DNA from 2 places in the Kribbella sp. NPDC048837 genome. Region 1 is predicted to be linked to the other one. Evidence: riboswitches for the same ligand, from Rfam matches in the RefSeq annotation. Region 1 holds a riboswitch; the other holds the start of a gene.
The links. Region 1 has a riboswitch for FMN ahead of ribB (3,4-dihydroxy-2-butanone-4-phosphate synthase). Riboswitches for the same ligand answer to the same signal wherever they lie in the genome.
Positions count from the first base shown of each region.

Region 2: another riboswitch for FMN. It lies ahead of ribD (bifunctional diaminohydroxyphosphoribosylaminopyrimidine deaminase/5-amino-6-(5-phosphoribosylamino)uracil reductase RibD); the one in region 1 lies ahead of ribB (3,4-dihydroxy-2-butanone-4-phosphate synthase).

Region 1 is NZ_JBVJHF010000002.1:181,255-184,636, forward strand. It holds gene ACZ6O0_RS08845 (transketolase) at 1-278, shown strand, start outside; gene ACZ6O0_RS08850 (transketolase family protein) at 275-1,243, shown strand; gene ribB (3,4-dihydroxy-2-butanone-4-phosphate synthase) at 1,227-1,841, opposite strand; FMN riboswitch at 1,944-2,077, opposite strand; gene ACZ6O0_RS08860 (glycoside hydrolase family 140 protein) at 2,132-3,382, shown strand, end outside.
Region 2 is NZ_JBVJHF010000005.1:574,761-578,142, forward strand. It holds gene ACZ6O0_RS26190 (MFS transporter) at 1-1,091, shown strand, start outside; FMN riboswitch at 1,554-1,687, shown strand; gene ribD (bifunctional diaminohydroxyphosphoribosylaminopyrimidine deaminase/5-amino-6-(5-phosphoribosylamino)uracil reductase RibD) at 1,840-2,877, shown strand; gene ACZ6O0_RS26200 (riboflavin synthase) at 2,878-3,382, shown strand, end outside.

The DNA.
Region 1 (3,382 bases):
ACCTCGATCCGCTGCCCGAGAAGGCGACCGCGTTCGGGTTCGCGGTGGTCGAGGTGAACGGCCACGACCACGGTGAGCTGCTCGACGTGCTGTCCGCCGTACCGTTCCGGCCGGGCAAGCCGACGTTCGTGATCGCCCACACGCACAAGGGCCACCCGATCTCGTACATGAGCAACAACGTCGCCTGGCACCACCGCGTGCCGAACGAGGCGGAGTACCAGCAGGCGTTGGCCGAGCTGGAAGCTGTTGTTCCCAGATATGCCAAGGAGCCGGCATGACCGTCGTCCACAGCCCCTCGATCGCCGACCAGCCGCGGTACGACTGCCGGGACGCGTACGTCGACACCCTGGCGGAGCTCGCGCACGCGGACCACCGGATCGTCGGCGTGGTGAACGACTCGGTCGGGTCGAGCAAGCTGAACAGTTTCCGCAAGGCGTTCCCGGACCGGCTGATCAACGTCGGCATCGCCGAGCAGGACATGGTCGGGGTCGCCTCCGGCCTGGCCAACGGAGGCCGCATCCCGTTCGTCTCGGCCGCGTCGTGCTTTCTGACCGGCCGCGCGCTGGAGCAGATCAAGGCCGATGTCGCCTACTCGAACACCAACGTGAAGCTCTGCGGCATGAGCCCGGGCGTCGCGTACGGCGAACTCGGCCCGACGCACCACTCGGTCGAGGACATCGCCTGGTTGCGGGCGATCGCCAACATGACCGTGATCGTGCCGGCCGACCCGATCGAGACCGCGGCGGCGCTGCGGTGGGCGGCCGCCTCGGACGGGCCGGTGTTCATCCGGGTCAGCCGGATGAGCGTGCCCAAGGTGTACGCCGACGACTACGAGTTCCAGCTGGGCAGGGCGATCACGGTTCGCGATGGTGGCGACGTGACGCTGATCAGCAACGGGACCGTGCTGTGGCGGGCGATCGCCGCGGCCGAACGGCTCGCCGAGGAGGGGATCTCGGCCCGGGTGCTGTCGATGCCGACGGTGAAGCCGCTGGACATCGACGCCGTGGTCGCGGCCGCGCGGGAGACGGCCGGAATCGTGACCGCCGAGGAGGCGGTGTCCGGTGGCGGCCTCGGCGGGGCCGTCGCGGAGACCGTCGTCCAGCATCATCCGGCCAGGGTGTCGATCCTCGGGTTCCCCGAGTTCGCCCCCACGGGCTCGGCCGGCTACCTGCTGGACCGGTACGGGCTCTCGCCGGACGGCATCGCGGACGCCGCCCGGCGGCTGGTCACGACAGGTAAGTGACCAGGTCGGCGATCGAGATCATCGCGAAGCCATGGGTATCGGCGAACGTGCGCAGGTCGGCGCCGGTCATCAGAGTGCCGTCGTCGTTCATCAGCTCGCCGATCACGCCGACCGGTGGCAGTCCGGCGAGCCGGACGAGCTCGACGGTGGCCTCGGTGTGACCGGGCCGCTGCCGGACCCCGCCGTCGACCGCGCGCAGCGGCAGGATGTGACCGGGCCGGATCAGATCCGCGGGCCGGGCCGCCGGGTCGGCCAGCACGCGGACGGTCCGGGCCCGGTCGGCGGCCGAGATGCCGGTGCCGACGCCGGTGCTCGCGTCGATCGAGACGGTGTAGGCCGTCCGCAGGCTGTCCTGGTTGTGCGGCACCATCAGCGGCAGCTCGAGCTTGTCGAGGATCTCGGCCGCGGACGGCGCGCAGACGTACCCGCTGGTGTGGCGGACGAGCAGCGCCATCAGTTCGGGGGTGGCCAGGCTCGCGGCGAAGGTCAGGTCGCCCTCGTTCTCGCGGTCCTCGTCGTCGACGACCACGACGGGTCGCCCGAGGGCGATCTCGTCGATCGCTCGCTGAATGGTGTCCAAAGTGGTCGCGGTGCTCACGGTCGCTGTCCTCTCGGCGTGACATGGCATGGCACTCCGGGGCAACGACAAGCTCCACGAGACCGCACGACGGCAGGCGTCGCACGGGCACCGCGAAGACTGCCACGTGCGTCTTCCCATCCGGACTTTCACCGTCGGTCCCGGAGTTCCACCAGGTCAACCGGACACCCTCGCGGGTGCACGGGTCGCGGACTGTCACCGCCGGCTCGGAATTTCACCGACCCCAGAGCACGTGTGGTCTTGCAGATTCAGCGGTCAGTTTATCGGTCCGAACCCCCCTCGGGAGTGTCATGTCCATCTCAGTCGTCTGGCGTCCGATCGAACTCTCGCTGACTTCCGCGGAGGAGTGGGTGGAGTTCGAGCACGAGAGCGGCCTCCGGTTGCGGCGTCCGGTGTTCGCCGACGGCGGCGATACCTGGAAGGTCCGCTTCGCGGCCCCCGAACCCGGTCGCTGGACCTGGTCGGGCGGTGAGTTCACGGTCGGGGTCGCCGAGGACGAGCCGAATCCGTTCTACCGGCACGGGTTCTGGCGGATGGCGCCCGGCGGCCGCAGCCTGGTGCACGCCGACGGGACGCCCGCGATCCTGGTCGCGGACACCGCGTGGGCGCTGCCGTGGCGGGCGACGCCCGAGCAGGTCCGCGAGTACGCCGCCGACCGGCAGGCCAAGGGGTTCAACGCGGTCCTGCTGATGACCGTCCAGCCGGACATGCGCGCGGTCGGGCCGCGCGACCGGACCCAGGACGAGGGCTTCGACGTGGCCTTCGAGGATCTCGCCGACGGGCATCTGCGGGAGCCGAACTTCGCGTACTTCCAGTACCTCGACGAGCTGCTCACGATCCTGGTCGAGCACGGGCTGGTCCCGGTCCTGCAGCCCGTGTTCCAGGGCTTCGGGTGGAAGGGCCTCGACGTCGCCGGCACCGTCGTACCGCCGGCTGAGTACGCCGCGTACTGCCGCTACCTCGTCGCCCGGTACGGCGCTCAGCCCGCGATCTACCTGGTCGGCGGGGACGGGACGGGGTTCGAGCCGCAGGTCGCCGCGGGTGGCGCCGAGGTCCACGCGGCGGACTGCTACGGCCAGCCGACGGGCATCCACTACCGGCCACACATCCACGCGCGGGCTCACCAGGACGCGGACTGGCTGGACTTCCAGTGGTGCCAGACCGGACACACGGGTGAACACGTGCCGGAACGCGTGGCGGACATGTGGCGGAACGAACCCGTACGGGCGGTCGCGAACGGCGAACCGACGTACGAGAACACCGGCCGGACCGGCGTGGGAGCCGGCTGGTGGCAGGGGCACGAGGCGTGGAGCAACCTGTGCGCGGGCGGGACGATGGGCGTCGTCTACGGTGCCGGCAGTCTGTGGCAGTGGCGGTTGCATCCCGACGAGCCCGGTCACTCCGACTTCTTCCTCGCCCCGGGCGCGGGCTGGCGGGAGGCGATCGGCTTCGAGGGATCGACGTACGTCGGTCTGCTCGGGAAGATCCTGGCCGGGCTGCCGACGACGGACCTGGTGCCGGACTGGACCCGGGTGATCTCG
Region 2 (3,382 bases), on a different contig from region 1:
TCTCGACGACGACCGCGGTTGGGGCGTCGACGACCGCTGTGCTGGTGAGTGGACTGATGTCTATCCCGGTTGGACGCTGGCTTGATGCGCGGGGCGGGCGGGGGTTGATGACGTGGGGCTCGGTTCTGGCGGCGGTTGCGGTGCTCGGGTGGTCGCAGGTGGAGAGCACCGGGCAGTTGTACGGCGTCTTTGTCGGGATCGGGATTGCCTCGGCGATGGTGTTGTATCCGCCGGCGTTCGCGGTGGTGGTGGCTGCGGCGGCTCCGGCGACTCGGACGAACGCGATTCTGACCATCACGTTGGTCGGTGGGCTCGCTAGCTCGATCTTCCTGCCTCTCACCGGTCACCTCGTCCATGCGTATGGCTGGCGGACCACGCTGGTTCTGCTGGCTGGTCTGCTCGCCGTGACCACGATCCCGTTGCATCTGTTCGCGGTACGCCGGGTCGCGCCGCAGCCTGCGGTTGCCGGAAAGCGGACCGGGGCGCCTGGGCGGGTGCTGCGGGATCCCGGGTTTTGGTTGCTGGCTGGGGCGTTCGTTGTGCACAGTGCGGCGTTGGCGGTGATCTCGGTTCATCTGGTGCTTTACCTGATCAGCCTGGGGCATCCGCCGGCGCGGGCGGCGACGTTGGCTGGGCTGCTCGGGTTGTTGTCGGTGACGGGGCGGTTGGTGACGAGTCTGTCGGCGCGGTGGTTGCCGATGGCGACGATCACCGCGGGGATCCTCTTCCTCCAGGGGGTGGCGATCTCCTTGTTGCCGCTGGTCGGGCGGCAGGTCGTCGGGGCGGTTGGTTGTCTGGTGGTGTTCGGGCTCGGGTTCGGGGTGTCGTCGATCGCTACGCCGGCGATCCTGCTCGGTCGGTACGGCGCGACCGGGTTCGGCACCATCTCCGGGATGCTGACGACGCCGACCACGATCGCGAAGGCGCTCGGGCCGCTGGCTGGGGCCGGGCTGGCCGAGGCCTTCGGGTATCGGCCGCTGATCCTGACAGTCGCCGTGGCGTGCGGCGTCGCGGCCGTCGCACTCGCCCTCACCCGGCGGATGCCACCCAAGCGCGGGGCCCTCGAAGCCGATGACGCCCCGAGCGGATGACAGCTCCAGCGGACAGTGCCCGAGGTGGTGGGTGAGCGGCGAGCGGGACGGTGCCGGGGTGAGTGAGTCCCGAGCGGGACAGTGCCCGGCGTGGGTGAGCCGCGAGCGGGACAGTGCCCGGCGTGGGTGAGCCGCGAGCGGGACGCTGCCCGGCGTGGGTGAGCCGCGAGCGGGACGGTGCCGAGGGTGGGTGAGTGTCGAGCGGGAGGGTGCCCGGGGTGGTGGGTGAGCCGAAGACGGGAGGTCGCCCCGGCGGATGACGGCCGCCGGCGGATGGCGCGCGGAGTGGGTGACGCGTCCAGCGGTAGTGCCCGGGGTGGGTCAGCCGCGAGCGGGATGGTGTCCAGGGTGGAGGACGCGCCGGGCGGTCCGGCGGATGAGGGCCGGTCGAGGACCAGGATGTGACCTGGGTCGTGGTGGTGATTGGGGGGAGGGGCATACTTGAATCACGAGTGAACCCACTCGCGTGCTCCGGGGTCGGTGTAATTCCGAGCCGGCGGTGACAGTCCGCGACCCGGCCGCTGCGGTTTGGCGGTTGGTTGACCTGGTGGAATTCCAGGACCGACGGTGAAAGTCCGGATGGGAGGCGCACGCGATCGGCGGGTGCGCTCTGGCGTCCGGTGACGCTGCCCGCGGTGGGCGGCGGTCCGGCGGGTAGCGACCAGGCCCGCGCGGAGCACCCGGACGGCAGCGCGTGTGCGCCGGTTGTCATGGCCCCGGAGTGCGTCCGTGACAACGAGGGGCCGTAGTGAGCAACGTTTCGCCGATCGACGTCGCCTGGATGCGGCGTGCGATCGAGTTGGCCGCGAAAGGTATCGGCGGCACGCATCCCAACCCGGTGGTCGGCTGCGTGATCACCGGGCGGGACGGGCATCCGGTGGGTGAGGGCTTCCATGCCGTTGCCGGTGGCCCCCACGCCGAGATCGTCGCCCTGCGGATGGCGGGGTCGCTCGCGCGGGGCGGTACGGCGTACGTGACGCTGGAGCCCTGTAATCACACCGGCCGGACCGGGCCGTGTGCCGATGCGCTGATCGAGGCCGGGATCACCCGCGTCGTGTACGCCGTACCCGACCCGAACAACCAGGCCGCCGGTGGTGCCGAGAGGCTCCGGAGCAAGAACATCCGGGTCGAGGAAGGCGTCCTGTACGCCGAGGCCGAGGCCGTCAACCACGTCTGGCTGCACAGCGTGCGGATGGGCCGGCCGTTCGTCACCTGGAAGTTCGCCACCACCCTCGACGGGAAGTCGGCGGCTCCGGATGGCACCAGCCGGTGGATCACCGGTCCGCTCGCGCGGGCCGACGTACACCGGCATCGGGCCGAATGCGACGCCATCGTGGTCGGCACCCAGACCGTACTGAACGACGATCCCGAACTCACGGTCCGCGACGAGCACGGCGTACCGGCCGTACGGCAGCCGCTCCGGGTCGTCGTCGGCGATCGTGAGATCCCACCGACCGCGCGGGTCCGCAACGACCGCGCGGAGACTCTGCTGCTGCCCACCCACGATCCCGCCGAGGTACTCCGGCAGCTGGACGACCGGCAGATCCGGCACCTCTGGCTCGAAGGCGGCCCGACGCTGGCCGCCGCGTTCCTCCGTGCCCAGCTGGTCGACCAGATCGTCGCGTACGTCGCCCCGGCCGTGCTCGGCTCCGGGTACGGCGCGATCGGCGACCTGGGCGCGGAATCGATCGACCACCTGCGGCGGTTCAAGCTAGCGGACGTCACCCGCCTCGGCGACGACGTCCGGCTGACCCTGACGCCGCTCGACTCGCAAAGGAAATCCTGAATGTTCACCGGAATCGTCGAGGAGCTCGGCACCGTCGAAGCCCTCGACCTGCTCGAAGGTGACGCCGCCCGGCTCACCATCCGCGGCCCGAAGGTGACCGAGGACGCCGGCCACGGCGACTCGATCGCGGTCAACGGGTGCTGCCTGACCGTGGTCGAGACCGGCGACGGTACGTTCACCGCCGACGTGATGCGCGAGACGCTCGAGCGCACCAGCCTGGGCCAGGCGACCAAGGGGGCGCGGGTCAACCTGGAGCGCGCGATTGCCGCCCACGAGCGGCTCGGCGGCCACATCGTCCAGGGCCACGTCGACGGCGTCGGTACGATCGCCAGCCGCACGCCGTCCGAGCATTGGGAGAACGTCCGGGTCGCCGCACCCGCGAGCATCCTCAGGTACGTCGCCGAGAAGGGCTCGATCGCCATCGACGGCGTCTCGCTCACTGTCACCGACGTGGACGACAGCAGCGGCACCTTCGGGGTCAGTCTGATCCCGACCACGCTCGAAC